3 regions of the Arthrobacter sp. 10L430 genome follow, and region 1 is predicted to be linked to each of the others. Evidence: riboswitches for the same ligand, from Rfam matches in the RefSeq annotation. Region 1 holds a riboswitch; each other region holds the start of a gene.
The links. A riboswitch is a leader RNA that binds a small molecule or an ion and turns the genes downstream of it on or off. The one in region 1 is predicted to bind thiamine pyrophosphate.
Positions count from the first base shown of each region.

Region 1 (3,269 bases):
CATTTGAGTACTCCCGGACTCCCTGGCCACCGGATTTCGATGGTCTCTACATATCTAAATTACTTGAAGCTTCAATTTATTCCTAAACGGACAACGCGTCCCCGCAGAACTATGCCCCTGAGATCCCTGATGGTTCCGGGCACCTCGCGGGGGTCCTCAGTGCACAACACCACGTCGGCACTTGCCCCTTCGGCCAGGCCCTCCGCTCCCAGCCACCGGCGGGCACCCCAACAGGCGGCGTCCAGGGCAGCAGCCGCCGGAAGGCCTGCGGCGTGGAGGGCCAGGATCTCGTCAGCTATCCGGCCGTGCCGGATCACGCTGCCCGCGTCCGTTCCAGCGAAAACCTGCACCCCGGCTTCGTGCGCTTCCAGGATCCGTTCATTCCGGCCTTCCCACAGGGCCCGCATGTGGGCCGCGTAGCGCGGAAACTTGGGTTCGGCCTGGGCAGCGATATCCGGGAACGTCGCGATGTTGATCAGTGTGGGAACGATCGACACGTGCTGCTCGACCAGCCTGGGAATGTGCCGCGGCAGAAGTCCCGTGGCATGTTCGATGCAGTCGATTCCGGCGTCCAGCACGTCGTCGAGCGTGTCTTCGGCGAAGCAGTGTGCAGTGACCCTGGCGCCCTCATCGTGGGCGGCGCTGACGGCGTCCCGTACCGCCGAGGCGGGAAACGACGGCGCGAGGTCGCCGGCGTCGCGGTCGATCCAGTCCCCCACCAGCTTGACCCAGCCATCGCCGGAACGCGCCTGCTTGCGGACCGCCTCGACAAGGCCCTCCGGCTCCACTTCGACGGCGAAATTCCTCAGATAGCGGCCTGTCCGGGCGATGTGCCGCCCGGCCCGGATGATCCTCGGCGCTTCCGGGCTGCGCTGGAGCCAGCGGGTATCGCTGGCCGCGCCTGCGTCCCGGACGAGCAGCGTGCCGGCGTCGCGGTCAGTCATCGCCTGGGCATAGGCGGTGTCGTCGTCCACGGCGCCTCCGGGCCCCAGCCCGATGTGGCAGTGGGCATCCACGAAGCCGGGCAGCACCCAGCCGTCAAGTACTGCGTCCGGGACGACTGCCGGGCGGCGGAAGGTCAGCCGACCGTCCACGGCCCAAAGGCCTGCCCGCTCCTGGTCCGGGCCGGTAAGCGCGGTCCCGCTGAATTCGATGATGGGCGCCATGGCTCAAGCGTAATCCGTACGGCCCGGCCCGGCGTGTGTCACACCCGGCACGGATGCGGCACCCGCCTGCCGCCCTGTGGTAGCTTCGTCTACGACCACACGGGTGCCCCTGCAGGGGCTGAGATCGGGCTAGCGCAGCCTGCGACCGTTGAACCTGTCCGGGTAATGCCGGCGAAGGAAGTGAGCAGTAAATGAACACCCAGAAAACACGGCTGAGCCCTGCCCAAAACGAGGCGGCCCATAACGAAGCTGGCCAGCAGACCACCCAGTCGCTGAAGTCGCACTCACTGGCTTACATCGAGGGGGAAGGCCTGCGCGTCCCGGTCACGGAAATCGCCCTGGAGCCGTCTCCCAACGGGGAGCAGAACGAGCCGCTGCGGGTCTACCGGACTGCGGGTCCGGGCAGCGACCCGGTAGTGGGCCTCGCCCCGTTCCGCTCGGAATGGATTGAAGCACGCGGGGACACGGAGCCGTACGGCGGCCGGCAGCGGAACCTGCTCGACGACGGCAGGTCGGCTGTACGTCGCGGCGCAGCTTCCGCGGAGTGGAAGGGAGCGCAGCCGGTGCCCCGCCGCGCCGTCGGGGGCAAGACGGTGACCCAGATGCACTATGCCCGGCAGGGCGTCCTCACCCCGGAAATGCGCTTCGTGGCACTCCGCGAGAACTGCGACGTTGAACTGGTGCGCAGCGAGGTGGCTGCAGGCCGTGCCATCATCCCCAACAACATAAACCACCCCGAGTCCGAACCCATGATCATCGGCAAGGCGTTCCTGGTAAAGATCAACGCCAACATCGGCAACTCGGCTGTAACCAGTTCGATTGCAGAGGAAGTGGACAAGCTGCAGTGGGCCACCCAGTGGGGCGCGGATACCGTGATGGACCTGTCCACCGGCGATGACATCCACACCACCCGCGAATGGCTGATCCGCAACTCCCCCGTCCCTATCGGCACCGTTCCGATCTACCAGGCGCTGGAGAAGGTCAACGGTGAGGCCAATGCCCTGACGTGGGAGATCTTCCGGGACACCGTGATTGAGCAGTGCGAGCAGGGTGTGGACTACATGACCATCCACGCCGGAGTGCTGCTGCGCTACGTCCCGCTGACCGCCAACCGCGTCACGGGCATCGTGTCCCGCGGCGGGTCCATCATGGCCGGCTGGTGCCTCGCACACCACCAGGAGAACTTCCTTTACACGCACTTTGACGAGCTGTGCGAGATCTTCGCCAAGTACGACGTCTCCTTTTCGCTCGGCGACGGCCTCCGGCCGGGCGCAACCGCCGATGCCAACGACGCCGCACAGTTCGCCGAACTGGACACCCTGGCGGAGCTGACCCAGCGTGCCTGGGAATACGACGTCCAGGTGATGGTTGAAGGCCCAGGCCACGTCCCGTTCCACCTGGTGCGCGAGAACGTCGAGCGCCAGCAGGAGCTGTGCAAGGGCGCTCCGTTCTATACCCTCGGCCCGCTGGTCACGGACGTGGCGCCCGGCTACGACCACATCACCTCCGCCATCGGTGCCACGGAGATCGCCCGCTACGGTACGGCCATGCTCTGCTATGTGACGCCCAAGGAACACCTGGGGCTGCCCAACAAGGACGACGTGAAGACCGGCGTGATCACCTACAAGATCGCCGCCCACGCCGCAGACCTCGCCAAGGGCCACCCCGGCGCCAATGAGAGGGACGACGCCCTGTCCAAGGCGCGCTTCGAGTTCCGCTGGCGGGACCAGTTCGCCCTGTCCCTTGACCCGGTAACGGCAGAGGCCTTCCACGACGAGACGCTGCCGGCCGAGCCTGCCAAGACCGCACACTTCTGCTCCATGTGCGGGCCCAAGTTCTGCTCCATGCGCATCAGCCAGGACATCCGGAACGAGTACGGCTCGGCCGAAGCGCAGGCGGCACTTGCCGAGATGGCCGAAGGAATGCGTGAAAAGAGCCAGGAGTTCCTGGCCGCCGGCGGAAAGGTCTATCTGCCGGAGCTCAAGCTTCCGGAAACAACCCGCTAAATCAGGACGCCCGGGGCTGTCGCCGCCGGCCGACCTCGGCAACAAATGACCGGATAAAACGGTCACCCTCGGGGGAATCCTGGGGCCGGTGCCCGCC
Region 1 is NZ_JBFTJD010000001.1:463,907-467,175, reverse strand. Features, by position in the region: gene AC1DDG_RS02095 (VOC family protein) at 1-3, opposite strand, end outside; gene AC1DDG_RS02090 (amidohydrolase family protein) at 72-1,166, opposite strand; TPP riboswitch at 1,256-1,363, shown strand; gene thiC (phosphomethylpyrimidine synthase ThiC) at 1,358-3,172, shown strand; gene AC1DDG_RS02080 (alpha/beta hydrolase) at 3,174-3,269, opposite strand, start outside.

Region 2 (3,269 bases), on a different contig from region 1:
CGACGTCGTCGCCGCCATACCGTAGCCAGCCCAGGAACTCCGCTGGGGAATGACCGCGGACCACGGCCCCGTCTGATGCAGTGTCCAGCATTAGTCGGGGCCGTAGTCGGCTCACCCGGAAGTGGCTAGACGATGTCCTGGGTTTTGGCGAAGCGGGTGATCGCCCGCTGTGTGCCCCGGTTGGCCAGCACCTGGATGATGGCGCTCACCGAAGCTGAAATGAGGGCAAAGGTGAGGGCCGAGCGGAGCGTCGTGGGGACGTCGTCCTTCCCGCCCTTGGGCGGCTTGCGGCCCGTGGTCTTTTCCCAGATGGTGTCCACGGCCTTGGTGCCGGCGAATCCGGCGAGCAGGCTAATGCCGGTGCCAAGCAGCTTGATGAAAAAACTCATTCCGAAACTCCTTGCGACGTGAATACAGACTGCCCCTAGCCTAGCCGCATGGACGCATGGATTTCCCGAAGCGCCCGCACCACCAGATCGTGGTCGGCCTTCTGCGGCAACCCTGAGACCGTCACCGTGGCTACCGCACCCACGCCTTCCACGTAAATGGGGAATGAGCCGCCGTGGGCGGCATACCTGGACTGGTCAAACCAGGCGTTGTCCTCGATGCGGCCCCCGCCGAGTCGGCCGCGCAGTCCCACGAGCAGGGACGGTTCCTCGTAGCGTGCTGCGGTCCGCTGCTTGGCCTTGACCCAGTGCTCGTTGTCCGGGGTGGCACCCTCCAGTGCCACATGGAACAGCACGTGTTCGCCCTTGGTGATGTCGACGGCGATGGGCAGGTTGCCGATCTTGCCGAGCTCAACCAGCAGGAGGCCGAGGTTGAGGGCGTCGTCCCTGCCGAACCGGGGAAACTGCAGCTCGGTGATTTCCGCTTCGATGCTGGCGATCAGGGCTGCCAGAGCGCCCGCCGGCTGCTCGGCGGCGGAGTCGGGGTCAAAAGCGGCTTGGCTGCCGGGATCCTGTTGCGTCATGGCCCCAATGTACTCCGCGCTGTCCTCGCGCCGCCCCGTCCCAGGCAACCTCTGTTCGCCGCCCTCTGGCGCCTCCGCGCACTTCCCGGATACCTCCCGGATTGTGACCGCGGCGCCGGTCTTCCGCGGCCGTCCCGGTGTAAACTGGATCAGCCCACAAGGGCAGATTTATCACGACAGGGGAGCGCCGCCGTCGGGCATCACTGGCAACTGCCAGCGAAACCGAGGATGGGCGCTGAGAGTGCGGACCGCCGCAGACCCTCGAACCTGATCCGGCTAGTACCGGCGCAAGGGAGTCGAGTTCTCAAAGTGTCCGGCAGCAGGCAAACCAACCGCCAGCAGCCGGGGAGCGCTTTCCCCTCCTGTTCCTCAGGAGGACCATCATGACAACTGCAACAATCAAGAAGACCGGCTACAACTGGCGCGTGGCTGACATCGTGGTGGCGGCACTGATCGCGGTCGCCGGCGGCGTGATTTTCTGGGCCTGGTCCCAGGGCGCCAACCTCATCTCCGCCCCCGTCAACGCCGTGTACCCGCCCCTCTCCGGCCTCTACGCCGGCGGCTGGATGATTCCAGCGGTGCTCGGCATGCTCATCGTCCGCAAGCCGGGTGCGGCACTGTTCTGCGAAGCCGTCGCCGCCACCGGCGAGCTGATCATGGGCTCGCAGTACGGCACCACGGTGCTGATTTCGGGCATCCTGCAGGGCCTGGGTGCGGAGCTCGTGTTCGCCGCCTTCATGTACAAGAAATTCAACCTCCCCGCTTCGCTGCTGGCCGGCGCGGGTGCGGGCCTGTTCTGCGGCCTGAATGACTCCTTCGCTCCGTGGGGCTGGAACATTGCGTACGCCGCCGGGGACAAGCTCGCGTATATCGTGTTCTGCGCCATTTCCGGCGCGGTCATCGCCGGCGTGCTGTCCTGGATCGCTACCCGCGGCCTGGCCAGGACGGGCGTGCTGAGCTCGTTCGCGTCCCGCAAGGCAGCCACGGAGCCCGTCTTCTCCTGATGCCCGCACATTACGACGGCGGCGTCCGCCCCGCCGCGGTCACCGCCCGCGGCTGGGGCTGGCGCCACGCGGGACGGTCCAGGCCCGCCGTCAACGCGCTGGACCTGGACATCCGGCCGGGGGAGCGGGTCCTGCTGCTGGGACCTTCCGGCGCCGGCAAGTCCACGCTGCTTCACGCCCTCGCCGGGGTTCTGGGTGACGGCACCTCGGGAAACAGCGCGGCCGGCGACGGCGGCCCTGCCGACAGCGACGACGCGGACGAGACCGGCAGCCTGCTGATTGACGGCGAACCGCCGCGCGCGCGGCGCGGCCGCGCCGGCCTCATGCAGCAGGACCCCGAAACGCAGGTGGTCCTCTCCCGCCTCGGCGACGACGTAGCGTTCGGTGCCGAAAACCTCTCCGTGCCCCGCGACGAAATCTGGACCCGCGTCCACGAGGCACTGGACGACGTCGGGCTCGCGCACCTTCCGATGGACCACCCGACGTCGGCCCTGTCCGGCGGGCAGAAACAGCGCCTTGCGCTGGCCGGCATCCTGGCGATGCGGCCGGGGCTCATCCTGCTGGACGAGCCGACCGCCAATCTCGACCCGGCAGGCGTGCTGGAAGTCCGCGACGCCGTGGGCCGCTGCCTCGACAAGACGGGCGCCACGCTGGTGGTCGTGGAGCACCGGGTAGCCGTATGGAAGGACCTGGTAGACCGGATCGTGGTGCTGCAGCCTGGATCCGGCACGCAGCCGGCGGTGCTGATCGACGGTACGCCGGACCAGGTTCTTGAACAAGCGCGCGAGATGCTCATTGCCGCCGGGGTCTGGGTTCCCGGATATGTCCCGGCCGCGCGGCAGCGGACTCTTGCCGGAACCTCGGCTGAAGTCACGGGCCAGCTGCTGCTCGCCGCAGAGGGCCTGGCCGTCTCACGCGAGCGGCCACGCCGCCGCGGCTTCAGGTCCGTTCCGCCCGTGCCTGTCCAGCGGGACATCACGGCCCAGGTCCGCGCCGGCGAAGCGCTGACCATTACCGGGCCCAACGGCGCCGGGAAATCCACGTTTGCCCTGACGCTCGCCGGCCTTATCCCGCCCGTTGACGGCAAGGTGTCCGCCACCGTGGAACTGAGCCGCGGCGCCGGGATCGACCCGTACAAGTGGCGGGCCGAGCAGCTGATCGCGAGGATCGGCACCGTGTTCCAGGAACCCGAGCACCAGTTCGTCACGGGCAGGGTCCTGGACGAGCTGCAGTTCGGCCCGCGGCACATGGGCCACGGCGAAGAGCGAGTTGACGAGCTGCTGGAACGGCTTCGC
Region 2 is NZ_JBFTJD010000011.1:150,748-154,016, reverse strand. Features, by position in the region: gene AC1DDG_RS12195 (hypothetical protein) at 1-25, shown strand, start outside; gene AC1DDG_RS12190 (DUF4235 domain-containing protein) at 126-389, opposite strand; gene AC1DDG_RS12185 (heme-degrading domain-containing protein) at 425-970, opposite strand; TPP riboswitch at 1,139-1,282, shown strand; gene AC1DDG_RS12180 (ECF transporter S component) at 1,354-1,974, shown strand; gene AC1DDG_RS12175 (ABC transporter ATP-binding protein) at 1,974-3,269, shown strand, end outside.
Region 2: linked by a shared signal. The riboswitch ahead of AC1DDG_RS12180 (ECF transporter S component) and the one ahead of thiC (phosphomethylpyrimidine synthase ThiC) in region 1 are both predicted to bind thiamine pyrophosphate.

Region 3 (3,269 bases), on a different contig from region 1:
GCTCTACGGCGAACCGGACCTGACGATCAAGGTGGTCCGCGACGTCTTCAACGAGGACTTCTCGAAGCTGATCGTTTCCGGCGAGGAAGCGTGGGACACCATCGAGGCCTACGTCACCTACGTGGCCCCCGACCTGGTGGGCCGGTTGGAGAAGTGGACCAAGGACACCGACATCTTCGCGGCGTGGCGGATCGACGAGCAGATCCACAAGGCGCTGGACCGCAAGGTGTTCCTGCCGTCAGGCGGTTCCCTCGTGATTGACCGCACCGAAGCCATGACCGTGGTTGACGTCAACACCGGCAAGTTCACCGGCAGCGGCGGCAACCTGGAGGAAACGGTCACCAAGAACAACCTGGAGGCTGCCGAGGAAGTCGTCCGGCAGCTCCGACTCCGCGACATCGGCGGCATCATCGTGATCGACTTCATCGACATGGTGCTCGAATCCAACCGCGACCTCGTGCTGCGCCGCATGGTTGAGTGCCTGGGCCGCGACCGGACCAAGCACCAGGTCGCGGAGGTGACCTCGCTGGGACTCGTGCAGATGACGCGCAAACGGATGGGCACCGGGCTGCTGGAAGTCTTCGGCGAGCAGTGCGAGGCGTGCGCCGGCCGCGGCATCGTCACCCACGACGAGCCGGTCGAGCACCGCCGGGCCAATGTCGTTGCCGCCGAGCACCACATCCCTCGGGCGGAGCACCAGCCCGCCGTGCGCCCGGAGCGAAAGAGCCGCCGCCGCGGCAAGGGCGGCCAGGTTCCGGCCGAGTCCGCGCCTACTGCTCCCGCCGCTGTCCATCACGAGCCAACCGAGGCCGAGCGACACGCCAAGGCCGAAGCCACCCGGGCGGCCCTCGCCAACATAGCGGCAGCGGCACACGCAGCGCACCTGCATGAGGATGCCGCCCACCACGGTGTCTCCGGCGATGCGGCGCGGCCTGCTCCCGTGCCGGCGGCCTCCGCTCCGGAGAGCCCGGCAGTGCACCGCAGCCCGGAGACGGAAAGCATTTCCGGCCGTCCCGGCGCCGTGCTGACGTTCGGAGGCGAGAAGGTGGTGCTTCCCTTCGTCGAGCACGCCGATGAGCCGGCATCCGAAACGCCTGCCCTGACCCTGGACCGGCTTGAGGAAGCCTTCGCGCACCTTGGCGAGCCTGCTGCTCCCGCTGCGGAGGAGCCGACGGCGGCCCCGGTACCCGCTGTTGTTGATCCGGCTGCAGCCGGCCCTGCCACTGCGGTAGCTGCCCCGGCGCGAACCGGGGAGAGTCCCGCTCCGGCGGTTGCGGAGAACGACGCCGACCGGTTCGCGGATCACTCGGCCGTGCAGACCCGGACCCGACGTCCGCGCCGGAACCGCAGCGCAAGCCGTGCGCAGGGCGCAGCCAACGAGACGTCCGTGGAACACCATGAGACGGCGCCGGCAGCACTGGCCGGACACTCGCATGAGGCCAAGGCTCCGGAAGCGGAGAAGGTGGCTGCCGCCAAGCCGGCCAGCGAGCCGATCATTCTTGGCGTAGGCGTACCCGCGTCTGAGCTCTGAGTCGACCCCCTTCCAACGGGCCGGTGCTGCAATCGCAGCACCGGCCCGTTGGGTTTTGGGAGTAAGCCGCTAGGCTGGGGGACTGACACGGGGTGCCGAGCAAAGTGCCGGCTGAGATCCAAACCCGTTGAACCTGACCGGTTAGCACCGGCGAAGGGATGTCTCCTTTGTCCTCAGCATCTGTCCTGCCTCCCGCGGTTGATTCCTCCGTTGCCGCCTTCAAATTCTCCCCGCGCACCGGCCGGGACATTCCCCGGGTCTTGGCGATCGCCGGCTCGGACCCTTCAGGAGGCGCCGGCGTCCAGGCGGACCTGAAGAGCATCGCGGCCAACGGAGGCTATGGAATGGCCGCCATCACGGCGCTGACCGCCCAGAACACCCGCGGCGTCAGTGCCGTCCACGTTCCGCCGGCGGATTTCCTCACCGCGCAGCTGTCAGCGGTCAGCGACGACATCACTGTTGACGCCGTGAAGATCGGCATGCTGGGCGACGAAAAGGTGATCACCGCGGTCCGCAGCTGGCTGGAGAAGGTCCGTCCCGGCGTCGTGGTTCTTGACCCGGTCATGGTGGCAACGAGCGGGGACCGGCTCCTGCGGGAGTCCGCCGAGTCTGCACTTCGGGCACTCCTGCCGCTGGCCGACCTGATCACGCCCAACCTTGCCGAGCTGGGCATGCTGCTCGGGGAACCGGAAGCCGCCACCTGGTCCGACGCGCTCGAGCAGGGAAAACGGTTGTCGGCCGAAACCGGGGCCACAGTCCTGGTCAAGGGAGGGCATCTGGACGGTGCTGATTGCCCGGACGCCCTCGTGAACACCGGTGGTGTGCTGTCCGCTGACGTGGTGGTGGTGGACGGCGAGCGGGTTCCGACGCGCAACAGCCACGGCACAGGGTGCTCGCTGTCCTCAGCCATGGCTACGGTGCAGGCGCGCTTAGGGGACTGGGAGCTGTCCCTGCGTACCGTCAAGCCGTGGCTGGAGGGGGCCCTCCGCACGTCCGGGAGGCTCGACGTGGGGCACGGCAACGGACCCGTCCACCACTTCCACCACCTGACGGTGGCGGGCGAAGGCAGCTATGCCGGGATGCTCCACGCCGAAGCCGCACCCGACCTGGAAACGATCTACGGCCTGGGCTTCATCCGCGGCCTGGTGGAAGGCACCCTGCCGGAAAACGAGTTTGCGTACTACCTCGCCCAGGATGCCATCTACCTCAACGGGTATTCACGCGTCCTGGCGCGGGCCAGCGCCCTTGCCCCCACCGAGGCCGAGCAGCTCTTTTGGGCGCGTTCCGCGCAGCAGTGCCTCGAAGTCGAGTCGGAGCTGCACCGCAGCTGGCTCAGCACCCGGACAGTGCGGGCGGAGCTGGGCCCGGTCACCAAGGCATATGTGGACCACCTGCTGGCTGCTTCTGCATCCGGAAGCTATGCCGTGCTGGTGGCGGCGGTGCTTCCGTGCTTCTGGCTCTATGCCGACGTCGGGGCGAGCCTCCACGCCGAATTTGCGGCGGCGGGCGCCCCGGAAGAGCATCCGTACGCGGAGTGGCTGCGCACCTACGCCGACGAGGACTTCGCCGCGGCCACCCGGCAGGCCATCGGGATCACCGATGCCGCCGGGCGCGCGGCGTCTGACTGGGAACGCACCCAGATGCTCACGGCCTTCCGGCAGTCCTGCCGCTACGAAGTGGATTTCTTCGACGCGCCACGCCGCCACGGCTGAGCGGCGGCGGGCGCGGCAGCCGGTAC
Region 3 is NZ_JBFTJD010000005.1:329,843-333,111, reverse strand. Features, by position in the region: gene AC1DDG_RS08055 (Rne/Rng family ribonuclease) at 1-1,531, shown strand, start outside; TPP riboswitch at 1,610-1,707, shown strand; gene thiD (bifunctional hydroxymethylpyrimidine kinase/phosphomethylpyrimidine kinase) at 1,690-3,243, shown strand.
Region 3: linked by a shared signal. The riboswitch ahead of thiD (bifunctional hydroxymethylpyrimidine kinase/phosphomethylpyrimidine kinase) and the one ahead of thiC (phosphomethylpyrimidine synthase ThiC) in region 1 are both predicted to bind thiamine pyrophosphate.